DNA from 2 places in the Micromonospora sp. NPDC005291 genome. Region 2 is predicted to be linked to the other one. Evidence: riboswitches for the same ligand, from Rfam matches in the RefSeq annotation. Region 2 holds a riboswitch; the other holds the start of a gene.
The links. Region 2 has a riboswitch for S-adenosylmethionine ahead of ABZT18_RS12885 (aminotransferase class V-fold PLP-dependent enzyme). Riboswitches for the same ligand answer to the same signal wherever they lie in the genome.
Positions count from the first base shown of each region.

Region 1: linked by a shared signal. The riboswitch ahead of ABZT18_RS09280 (ABC transporter substrate-binding protein) and the one ahead of ABZT18_RS12885 (aminotransferase class V-fold PLP-dependent enzyme) in region 2 are both predicted to bind S-adenosylmethionine.

Region 1 covers NZ_JBEXGR010000005.1:120,362-126,187, reverse strand. The annotation lists gene corA (magnesium/cobalt transporter CorA) at 1-42, opposite strand, end outside; gene ABZT18_RS09285 (amino acid transporter) at 274-2,223, shown strand; SAM riboswitch class IV at 2,310-2,421, shown strand; gene ABZT18_RS09280 (ABC transporter substrate-binding protein) at 2,695-3,582, shown strand; gene ABZT18_RS09275 (amino acid ABC transporter permease) at 3,628-4,404, shown strand; gene ABZT18_RS09270 (amino acid ABC transporter ATP-binding protein) at 4,401-5,147, shown strand; gene ABZT18_RS09265 (Na+/H+ antiporter) at 5,176-5,826, opposite strand, start outside.
Region 2 covers NZ_JBEXGR010000007.1:129,020-134,845, forward strand. The annotation lists gene ABZT18_RS12880 (FUSC family protein) at 1-769, shown strand, start outside; gene ABZT18_RS12885 (aminotransferase class V-fold PLP-dependent enzyme) at 796-2,046, opposite strand; SAM riboswitch class IV at 2,117-2,237, opposite strand; gene ABZT18_RS12890 (PrsW family intramembrane metalloprotease) at 2,261-3,739, shown strand; gene ABZT18_RS12895 (hypothetical protein) at 3,758-3,925, opposite strand; gene ABZT18_RS12900 (co-chaperone GroES) at 4,004-4,342, opposite strand; gene ABZT18_RS12905 (AI-2E family transporter) at 4,448-5,812, shown strand.

The sequences.
Region 1 (5,826 bases), on a different contig from region 2:
ACCGAAGCCACCACCCGGGCGGAACCGACGGCCGCCGACCATGACCCGCTCCCCCTTCCCGGGGCCGCCCGTCCGGCGGCCTCCCGGCCCACACGGGGGCAGGTCGAGGTGGACGCCGGGAGGCGCTGCTTCCCCCCTGCCTCCGGCCCGAAACCCCGACGCGCCGCTCGCCCGGACGCCCACAACGGGCGGGTTCCGCGCACCGGCGGACGGGTGCCGGCCCGCCGACGGATACTCGCGGTGACCATGGGCGGGACGACGGGGGTAGCGCCGATGGAGGTCGACAGGCGCGCCGGCCGGCGGACCGACCGGCTGCGGAGCTGGCTGCTCGACGACCGGTCGGAGCGACCCGTGCCGCAGGGCCTGCACGTCCGCCCCCGGGAGCAGCGGCACCACCCGTGGTGGAAGGTGATGTGCCTGACCGGCGTCGACTACTTCTCGACCCTCGGCTACCAGCCGGGCATCGCGGCGCTGGCCGCCGGGGCGCTGTCGCCGGTGGCCACCCTGGTGCTGGTGTTGGTGACGCTGCTGGGCGCGCTGCCGGTCTACCGCCGCGTGGCGGTCGAGAGCCCGCACGGTGAGGGTTCGATCGCGATGCTGGTACGCCTGCTGAGCTACTGGCCGGGCAAGCTGTTCGTGCTGGTGCTGCTCGGCTTCGCGGCCACCGACTTCATCATCACCATCACGCTGTCCGCGGCCGACGCGACCGCGCACCTCGACGAGAACCCGTTCTGGCCCAGCGGCCTCAAGGGCCACGAGGTCCTGCTCACGCTGCTGCTCGTGGCGCTGCTCGGCGCGGTGTTCCTCAAGGGATTCGGCGAGGCCATCGGGATCGCCGTCGTCCTGGTCGCGATCTATCTGACGCTGAACGCGGTGGTGATCGCCGACGCGCTGTGGCAGGTGGTGACCCATCCGAGCGCGGTCAGGGACTGGACCACCACGCTGACCACCGGGCACGGCGATCCCCTGATGGTGGTCGCGCTGTCCCTGCTGGTGTTCCCGAAGCTGGCGCTGGGCCTGTCCGGTTTCGAAACCGGGGTGGCGGTGATGCCACACATCCAGGGGGACCGTCAGGACTCGGAGGATCGGCCGCTGGGCCGGATCCGGGGCGCGCGTCGGCTGCTCACCACCGCCGCCGTCACCATGAGCGTCTTCCTGATCACCAGCAGCGTGACCACCACCGTGCTGATCCCACCCGAGGCGTTCCAGCCGGGCGGCCCGGCGAACGGTCGGGCCCTGTCCTTCCTGGCGCACCAGCACCTCGGTCAGGTGTTCGGCACCGTGTACGACCTGTCGACCATCGGAATCCTCTGGTTCGCCGGGGCGTCGGCGATGGCCGGTCTGCTCAATCTCGTACCCCGTTACCTGCCCCGCTACGGCATGGCGCCGACCTGGGCGCGGGCCATCCGGCCACTGGTGCTGGTGTTCACCACGGTGGCGTTCCTGATCACGGTCGTCTTCCGGGCGAGCGTCGACGCGCAGGGCGGCGCGTACGCCACCGGTGTTCTGGTGTTGATCACCTCGGCGGCGACGGCGGTGACCCTCGCGGCACGGCGGCGCGGGCAGCGCGGCCGCACGGTCGCGTTCGGGATCATCGCTGTGGTGTTCGTCTACACCACTGTGGCGAACGTGGTGGAACGTCCCGACGGTGTGAAGATCGCCGCCTGCTTCATCGGTGGGATGATCGTGGTGTCGGCGCTGTCGCGGGTGATGCGGGCCTTCGAGCTGCGGGTCGACCGGGTCGACTTCGACCCGGTCGCGACGGCGATCATCGCCGAGCGGAGCGAGCGTCGGATCCGCCTCATCGCGCACGAGCCGGAGCGGCGCGACCTCACCGAGTACCGCGACAAGCTCGCCCAGGCGGTGGCGGACAACGACTTCCCCGACGACAGCGACGTCATCTTCGTCGAGGTCCATGTCACCGACCCGTCGGACTTCGAGACCGGCCTGCTGGTGCGCGGCAGCGTGGCGCACGACCGCTTCCCGGTGCTCAGCCTTGCCAGCTCCTCGGTGCCGAACGCGCTGGCCGCCATGCTGCTGGAGATCCGCAACCGCAGCCGGCGGCGCCCACACATCTACTTCGAGTGGACCGAGGGCGGCCCGGCCCGCAACGTCCTGCGCTACCTGGCGTTCGGGCAGGGCGAGATCGCCTCGGTCACCCGGGAGATCCTGCGCCGCCAGGAGCCCGACCAGACGCGCCGCCCACACGTGCACGCCGGCTGACCTGCGGGCCACGCGTCGGGCGCGGACGGTGAGCGTGGTCATATCGACTGGACGAGCGGCTGGTTTCTGCTGCTAACCTCGGCGCAGGTCATGAGTGCCAGCGCGAAGCCCCGGCTTGCTGGCCGGCAACCCTCCTCCGCGGTGGGGTGCCCCGGGTGAAGACCAGGCACCGGCACGACGTCGGTGCAAGCGTGGCCTGGCACCCAGGTCAGCACAGACCCGGGAGAGCCATGCGCATCCTCAGCACCGCCCCACCGACCGACGTCGCGGAATTCCCCGCCGGTTGGCCTTCGCCCGCACTGACCCGGCGACGGCACGTGGACATGATGCGAATGTGCAGCGCCGCCTGTCGTCGCGGCACCGCGCACTAGCGCACCCCTCTTCCCGAACCCTCCCCAGCGGTACGCCCATCGGGCGCACCGTCGGCGGCGCACGCCCGTGCGCGCCGAGACAACCCTTTCGGAGACACCCGTGCGATTCCTTCCTGCCCTGACCCGCGCCGCCGCCCTGGGCGCGGCCACGATCCTGGCCGCCACCGCGCTCACCGCCTGCGGCGGGGACAGCTCGTCCGACGCCACCGCCAACCCGTACGGCCTGTCCCAGCCGGGCGTGCTGCGCGCCGGCACGCTGACCGACGCACCGCCGAACGTGTACCTCAAGGACGGCACGTTCACCGGCTTCGACAACGACCTGCTGACCGCGGTGGCCGGGAAGCTCGGCCTGAAGGTCGAGTTCGTCGGCACCGACTTCTCCGCGCTGCTCTCCCAGGTCAACAACCGCAAGTTCGACGTTGGCAGCTCCTCGATCACCATCACGGAGGCGCGGAAGAAGACCGTCGACTTCGGCAACGGCTACGACTTCGGCTACTTCGGCCTGGACGTCCCGGCCGGCTCGCCGATCACCGACTTCGACCAGCTCGCCGGCAAGCGGGTCGTGGTGGTGCAGGGCACCGTCCAGGACGACTACGCCACGGGCAAGCAGCTCGACCCGGTGCGGGTGCCGGACTACAACGGCGCGATCAACCAGCTCAAGGCCGGCACGGCCGACGCGTGGATCGCTCCGGCGGAGATCGGTGAGAAATCGGCCGCCGACAGCAAGGGCAAGATCACCGTGGCGGCCAAGCAGCTCAGCCCGACACCGACCGCGTACGCCGTCGCCAAGGGAAGCGACAAGCTGCGTGCGGCGCTGAACAAGGGCCTCGACGAGGTCATCGCGGACGGCACCTGGAGCCGGTTGCAGGCGCAGTACTACCCGGGCCGGCCGGTTCCGGAGGACTTCAAGCCGGGCAGCGGAACGGTGGCCGTGCCGTCAGCGTCCGCGTCGACCGTGCCGTCGGCGTCCGCGTCGACCGTGTCCTGAGGCGTACCCGGTGACGAGCGAGCAGGGCGGTAGGAGAGGCGACCGATGGATCCGTTGAGCACCATGTGGGAGACCTTCTTCGACTGGGACGCGATGCGCGAGGCGCTGCCCGAGATGCTGACCGTCGGGTTGCCCAACACGCTGATCCTGGCGGTCTCCGCCGCCCTGCTCGGCTCGGTGCTGGGCCTGCTGCTCGCCGTCGCGGGCATCTCCCGCAGCCGGTGGCTGCGCTGGCCGGCGCGGGTCTACACCGACGTGTTCCGAGGGCTACCGGCCGCGGCGACGATCCTGCTGATCGGCGTCGGGCTGGCCCCACTGGGCATGCGGGTCTGGGGACCGGACCCCTACCCGCTGGGGATTCTGGCGCTGTCGCTCATCGCGGCGGCGTACATCGGGGAGATCTTCCGCTCCGGCATCCAGTCGGTGGAGGCCGCCCAGTTGGAGGGCGCCCGTGCTCTCGGTTTCTCCTGGGCCGACGCGATGCGGCTGGTGATCATTCCGCAGGGCATCCGGCGGGTGCTGCCGGCCTGGGTGAACCAGCTCATCGCGCTGATCAAGGACTCCAGCCTGGTCTACTTCCTCGGCCTGGTGGCCAGCCAGCGGGAGCTGTTCCGGATCGGGCAGGACTACGCGGCCACCACCGGCAACGAGTCCGCGCTGCTGCTGGCCGGCCTCTTCTACCTGGCGCTGACGGTCCCGCTGACGCACGTCGTCAACTGGATCGACCGGCGGCTGCGCAACGGTCGGCCGGCTAGCGCGCCGACGGACGAGGACGACGACACCTCGTCGGCGCTGCCCGCCGCGACGGAAGGGAACCGATGATGACCACCGCCACGACCACCTCGGTCAGCCTCGACGTCCGCGACGTACACCTCGCCTTCGGGCCCAACCGGGTGCTGCGCGGCGTCGACCTCACGGTGCCGCGCGGCGCGACGGCCTGCGTGATCGGCCCGTCCGGGTCGGGCAAGTCCACCCTCCTGCGCACCATCAACCGGCTGATCGAGCCGGACCGCGGCGACGTGCTGCTGGACGGGCGCAGCGTGCTGGGCGACGACCCGGACGCGCTGCGGCAGCGGGTGGGGATGGTCTTCCAGCAGTTCAACCTCTTCCCGCACATGAGCGTGCTGCGCAACGTCACCCTCGCGCTGCGCCGGCTCCGCAAGCTCGGCGAGGACGAGGCGGAATCCGTCGCCCGGGCCCAACTGGAGCTGGTGGGGCTGGCCGGAAAGGCCGGCTCCCGGCCCGCGCAGCTCTCCGGCGGTCAGCAGCAGCGGGTGGCGATCGCCCGGGCGCTGGCGCTGCGGCCCGAGGTGATGCTCTTCGACGAGGCGACCTCGGCGCTCGACCCGGAGCTGGTCAAGGGCGTGCTCGGGGTGATGGCCGACCTGTCCGCGGCAGGTATGACCATGGTGGTGGTCACCCACGAGATGGGCTTCGCCCGCCAGGTCGCCGACACCGTCGCCTTCATGGACCGGGGCGTGGTGCTGGAGGCCGGCCCACCCGAGGCGATCTTCGAGCGGGCCGAGCAGCCTCGGCTTCGCCGGTTCCTCGCCCAGGTGCTCTGAGCCGCGCCGGCAGGAAGGCCGCTGACGATCAGTCGTTGGGCCCGCGTCCCAGCAGCCGGATCTCCTCGTTGTCCAGAGCCTCCTGGACCTCCTGCAGCACGAGGTCGTCGATCTCCCGGTTGTCCCGCAGGCGGGTGACCTCGCGCCGTTTGTGGGCGAGCACCCTGAGGCGCAGTTGGCGTTCCAGGCGGCGTTCCTCGCCGGTACACCCGCTGCTCTCGTTGACGTCCTCCAGGTGCCTCTGGTATTCGGCGCGCAGCCGACGCACCGACTCCTCCTGGGCACCGAGCTCGGCGGCGACCTGGGGCAGAACGGCCAGGCCCGCCTCGGTGGCCTGCCGCCGAGCATGCCGGGTTTCGTCGATGCGTTCCGGGTCGCCGACCAGCCCTGCCCAGCGCACCACCAGCGGCAGGGTGGTGCCCTGGATGAGCATGATCAGAACGATCACCAGCGCGGTGACGAAGATGATCAGGTCGCGTTCGACCACCGGTCGACCGGCGACCGTCACCGTCGGGACGGCCAGGGCGGCGGCGAGCGACACGGCCCCCCGGAAACCGGACCAGCCGGCGACGGTCCCCACCCGCCAGCTCGAGGGACCTCCGCCGTCGTCCACCATCCGGCGGCGCAGCCTCGCCGATTCCGCCGTCAGGTAGATGAAGAGCAGCCGGGTGGCGACGAC
Region 2 (5,826 bases):
CCCCTCCACCAAGGATCTGGAGATCCCGCGCTTCGTCGACGCGTTCCTCGGCGGTGGAATCGCGCTGCTGGTCACGGCGGTGCTGCTGCCACTGAACCCGCTCCGGGTGATCAACCGGGCCGCCCGTCCGGCGCTGGACCTGCTCGCCACCCAGCTCGACGCCACCGCCGATGGGCTGCGCAACCGGGACCGGGCCAGCATCCAGCAGGCGCTCGAACGGTTGCGCAACAACAAGGAGGAGCTGGCCACGTTGGCCGAGGCGATCGAGGGGGCGAAGGAGACCTCAACACTCTCCCCGGCCCGCTGGCATCGGCGCGACGAGTTGACCCACTATGCGGAGGCGGCCGACCCGATCGACCGGGCGATGCGCAACACCGGCACGCTGATCCGCCGGGCCGTGACGCAGATCGAGGACGAGGAGCCGGTGCCCGATCCGATGCCGGACGCCATCGGCCACCTCGCCGAGTCGGTCCGGCTGCTCAAGCACGAGTTCGCCGCCGGTGAGGAGCCGGAGAAGTCCAGGGAGCGGTCCCTGCGGGCGGTCAGCGAAGCCGGCCGGGCGTATGGCGCCGGGGTCGGCTTCTCGGGCAGCGTGGTGGTCGCCCAGATCCGGACCACCGCGAGCGACCTGCTGGTGGCCTCCGGGATCGAGCAGGAGGAGGCGAACCGGTGGATCCGCACCGCCTTCGGGGAGCAGGAGCGGCCGGTCGGTGAACCGGCCGAGCCGGGCGAGCCGCCGAAGCCGCCCACCGCCCCACCGGTCGGCTGACCGGTTCTGCGGCGCGCCGCCCGCCCTCAGCCCAAGGCAGCGAGCGCGGCGAGCAGCCGGTCCACCTGAGCGGCCGTGCTGCCCAGGCCGATGCTGGCGCGCAGCGCGGTGGGCGGCAGGTCCTGCCGGCCGGTTCGCCCCGCCGCCTCGGCGAGCAGGCGCCGTGCCAGCGGGTGGGCGCAGAACAGCCCGTCGCGTACGCCGATCCGGTGCTCGGCGGCCAGCCGCGTGGCCACGTCGGCGGAATCCCACCCGGCGACCACGAACGAGACGATGCCGACGCGGGGCGCGTCCGGGCCGAACGTGCGCAACTCCACCACGTGCGGCAGGGCGGCGATGCCGGTCCGCAGCCGGGTCAGCAGCGCCTGCTCGTGGGCGGCCAGCGCGGCCCGGTCCGCCTCGTCGAGCGCCGCGCACACCGCGGCCAGTGCCACCGCGCCGAGCAGGTTCGGGGTGCCGCCCTCGTGCCGCGCCGGGCCGGTCGCCCAGGTCACGTCGTGCGTGGCTGACCCCACGTGGCTGGTGGCGCCGCCACCGGCCAGGTAGGGCGGGGCGGCGTCCAGCCAGTCCGCGCGGCCGATCAGCACCCCCGCACCGAACGGCGCGTACAGCTTGTGGCCGGACACGGCCAGGTAGTCGACGTCGAGCGTGAGCAGGTCGACCGGGGCGTGCGGGGCGAGTTGCGCGGCGTCGAGCACGATCCGGGCCCCATGCCGGTGGGCCACCCGGGCCAGCTCGGCGACCGGCCACCGCTCACCGGTCACGTTGCTCGCACCGGTCACCGCGACCAGCACCGGCAGCGCCGGGCTGCTGCCCCGGCGCAGCTCGGTGAGGGCGGCGGCGAGGTCGCGTACCGCCCCGTCCGGGCCGGTGGGCACCGGGAGCCGGACGGAGCCGCGCGGCCAGGGCAGCAGGTTCGCGTGATGCTCGGAGGCGTTGGTGACCACGGTCGTGCCGGCCGGCAGCGCCCGGGCCAGCAGGTTGAGCGCGTCAGTGGTGTTGCGGGTGAAGATCACGTGATCGTCGGCGCGGGCGCCGAAGAAGTCGCCGACCGTCTGCCGGGCCTGCTCGTATTCCAGGGTGCAGCGCCGGGACAGCGCTCCCGCGCCACGGTGCACACTGGCGTACCAGGGCAGCAGCTCCGCCACCGCGTCGGCGGCGGCCCGCGCGCACGGCGCGCTCGCCGCGTAGTCCAGGTTGATCTCGCCCGGTACGCCGAGGACGTCGAGCGGCCGCGACGGGGCCGCTGCGGGCGCGGTGTCGAAGCGGGTGGGCAGCGAGGGAACGAGGGTGACGGACACGCCGGAACCTCCGGGGTCAGGGACCCCGGGTGCACAGTCGGGACGGGGTCCGCGCTTGCCCAGCGCACCGATCGGGCTGGGCCCGGTCATCACCCGGGGCACCCCACCGCGAACTCGACGAGGGTTGCCGGCCAGCAAGCCGGGGCTTGATGCTGGCGCTCGTGACCAGCCAGCAGCATAGCGGCTGTGGATGCGAGCGGACCAGCCGGCAATGGATGGCTACGCTGACCGCATGGCCGACACCCCGCCCGGTTCACCGCTGCCGTCGTCGCCCGCACCCGCAGCCCCGTCCGTCGGCGAGGCGCCCCGGATGCCGCTACGCCGACTGGGCTGGCGGCGGTTCCTGGTGCTGGCCGGGGTGGTGCTGTTCATCGCCGCCTGCGCGGTGTTCATGGTCTTCACGCTCGGCCAGTCGCTCGGCGTGCAGGCCCTGCTGATCGGGGTGGTCGCCGCCATCCTGCCGGTGCCGGTGCTGGTCGCCTGCTTCCTCTGGCTGGACCGGTACGAACCGGAACCGCTGAAGTATCTGATCTTCTGTTTCGCCTGGGGTGCGTTCGTCTCCACCGCCGCCTCGCTCACGGTGAACGAATTCGCCGCCAACCGCTTCGCCGACTGGGGCCTGCCGTCCGCACTCACCGGGGTGCTGGTCGCGCCGTTCATCGAGGAGCTGACCAAGGCCCTGGGCCCGATCCTGCTGCTGGTGTTCCGCCGCCGTGAGTGGTCCGGGATCACCGACGGCCTGGTCTACTGCGGGCTCTCGGCGGTCGGCTTCGCCATGGTGGAGAACATCCTCTACCTGGGCGGTTACGGCTATGCGACCGGCGCGGACCGGTATGGCCCGGCGACCGGCACGCAGCAGGTCATCGCGATCTTCATCGTACGGATCCTGCTGTTCGGGTTCGCCCATCCGCTTTTCACCTCGATGACCGGTGTGGGGCTGGGCATCGCGGCCCGGACGGCCGACCGGCGGGTCCGGCTGCTCGCCCCGATCGGCGGCCTGCTGCTGGCGATGATGCTGCACGGCACGTGGAACCTGCTGCCCACGCTGACCCAGGCCACCGGCGAGACAGTGATCATGTTGTACGGCTTCCTGGGCCTGATGGTGCCGGTCTTCTTCGGCATGGTGGGGCTCGCGGTGTGGCTGCGCGCCTGGGAGGGGCGGCTCACGGAGCGGACATTGCCGGACTACGTACGCGCCGGCTGGCTGAGCCCGCCCGAGGTGGCCGCCCTGAGCAGCCTCGGCAGGCGACACGCGGCCCGCAGTTGGGCCCGGCGGGTGGCTGGGGACGCCGGGGTGCGGGCGATGCGCGGCTACCAGTTCGCCGCCACCCGGCTGGCCCTGCTGCGCGACGGGACACTGCGCGGCCTGGACCGCAAACCCGCCGATCAGGAGCGGACCGCCCGCGAGGAGCGTGAGCTGCTGGACGCGATCAGCGCGTACCGGTCGTTCTTCGTGGGTCGGGACCCGCAGGCCCCGGTCGGGGTCTGGGACGGCAGCCGCTACCACCTGCGCTTCCCGGACGGGACCCAGCGTCCGGTCGCGGCGCCGGACGAGCCGGTGGTGCCGATCCCGGTGGTGCTGGCCTCTGCTCCGCCTCCGGTGGGCTACGCCCCGCCCGGCTGGCCCGGCCTGCGGCCGGGGGCGCCCTGGCCGCCCGGTCACCCCTGACGGCTGGCGGCTTGCGGCTCAGGTCATCAGGGTGGTGAGGAAATCACCGAAGCCCTGGAACATTGCGATCAGCGCGGCACCGATCGCCTTGAACATCTGCGCCGCGCCGTCCGGCCGGAAGGCCATGAAGTAGATCAGGAACGCGACACTGCCCCAGGTCAACAGCTTCTTCACGAATACCGGCATCGTCCCTCCCCAGGGCCACGGTCGCCGGATGGCTTCCCGTCGTGCGGCCGGGCAAACGGCGCGGCTGGGGGAGGTGCGTCAGAGGTAGAGGCCGGTGGAGTCGTTCTCGATCCGCTCGGCGGCCACGGCGTGCACGTCCCGCTCCCGCAGCAGCACGTACCCGCGGCCGTGTAGCTCGACCTCGGAGCGGTCGTCCGGGTCGAAGAGCACTCGGTCGCCGGAGACGATGGCACGAACGTTCGGCCCGACCCCGACCGTGGTGGCCCACGCGAGGCGCTTGCCGACCGCGGCGGTCGCCGGGATGACGATGCCAGCGGTGGAGCGACGTTCGCCCTCGCTGCCCTCCATGCGGACCAGCACGCGGTCATGCAGCAGACGGATCGGCAGGCCGGCGTCGAGATCGTTGTCGGCGGTCACGCCGCAGACGCTACCGTGCGGCCGACGACGGGCTGCCGGTGGTTACGCCGGAGGTGCGCGGGGCAATGTGTGGCGGAACTGCCCTACGGTGTCAGGAACGGACGTATGCTGTCCGACCTGTCGTTGTGGGCGGACCGTTTCTTCTGCCAGGAGGTGCGCTTGAGCCGCTTCGAGCGAGTACGCGGACGGCTCCGCCGTGCCTACCAGTCGGGACGGGCGTCGGTCCGCGCTGACGAGAGCTCGTCGAATGACGCGCTGAGCGACGCGTCGGAGTCGGCCCGGGTGGCTTCGCCAGCCGTGCCGGGGCCGCCCGCACCGCCGACGGCCACGGTCGTCGGCGCGGAGCCTCCGGTGGACCTGCACAGTTCGACCTCCAGCCGGGACGACGCGGACGTCCCGCACGGTCTGCGGATCGCCGCCGCGTGGTGCTGGCGACTGATCGTGATCGGTGTGGTGGCCTGGGCACTACTCCGGGTCGTCGGCACGATCAAGATCGTGATCATCCCGCTGGCCATCGCGCTGCTGCTCTCCGCGCTGCTCGCGCCGGCGGTGGGCTGGCTGCTGCGGGCTCGACTGCCCCGGTCGCTGGCGACGGCGGTGGTGCTGGTCGGTGGCCTGGCCGGGGTGATCGGCACGCTGACGCTGGTCGTCAACGAGTTCATTCGCGGTGTGCCCGAGCTGAGCGAGAAGTCCTCGGAGGGCGTCCGGCAGATCCAGAACTGGCTGAAGACAGGCCCGCTGCACCTCTCCGACACCCAGCTCAACCGGTACATCGACGAGGCGCAGGGCTGGATCAACGACAACACCTCGAAGTTCACCAGTGGTGCGCTGAGCACCGCCGCGACGTTGGCCGAGGTGCTGACCGGCACGCTGCTGGTGCTCTTCGCGACGTTCTTCTTCCTGCGTGACGGCAACCGGATCTGGCGCTTCCTCGTCCGGCTGCTGCCGGTGGCCGCCCGGTGGAAGGTGGACGACGCGGGCCGCGCCTCCTGGCAGACGCTTGTCGCCTACGTTCGCGCGACCGTGCTGGTCGCCTTCATCGACGCGGTCGGCATCGGCATCTTCCTGGTCGTATTCGACATCCCGTTCGCCTTCCCGCTGGCCGCGCTGGTCTTCCTCGGCGCGTTCATCCCGATCGTCGGTGCGGCGCTCTCCGGTGGCGTGGCGGTGTTGGTGGCGCTGGTCGACAGCGGGCCGGTCACCGCGTTGATCATTCTTGGTGCCGTGATCGGTGTGCAGCAGATCGAGGGGCACGTGCTCCAGCCGCTGATCATGGGGCGGGCGGTCGCCCTCCACCCGCTCGCGGTCATCATCGGCATCGCCGCTGGGGTCGTCCTCGCCGGCATTACCGGCGCGCTGGTCTCGGTGCCGCTCATCGCAGTGCTGAACACCGCCGTCCGCCGGCTGGCCGCCCGAACGGTCCCGGACACCCCGCCCGACGCCGTGGTCGTCGCCGCGCAGGCGCCCTGACACACCGCGCGGCG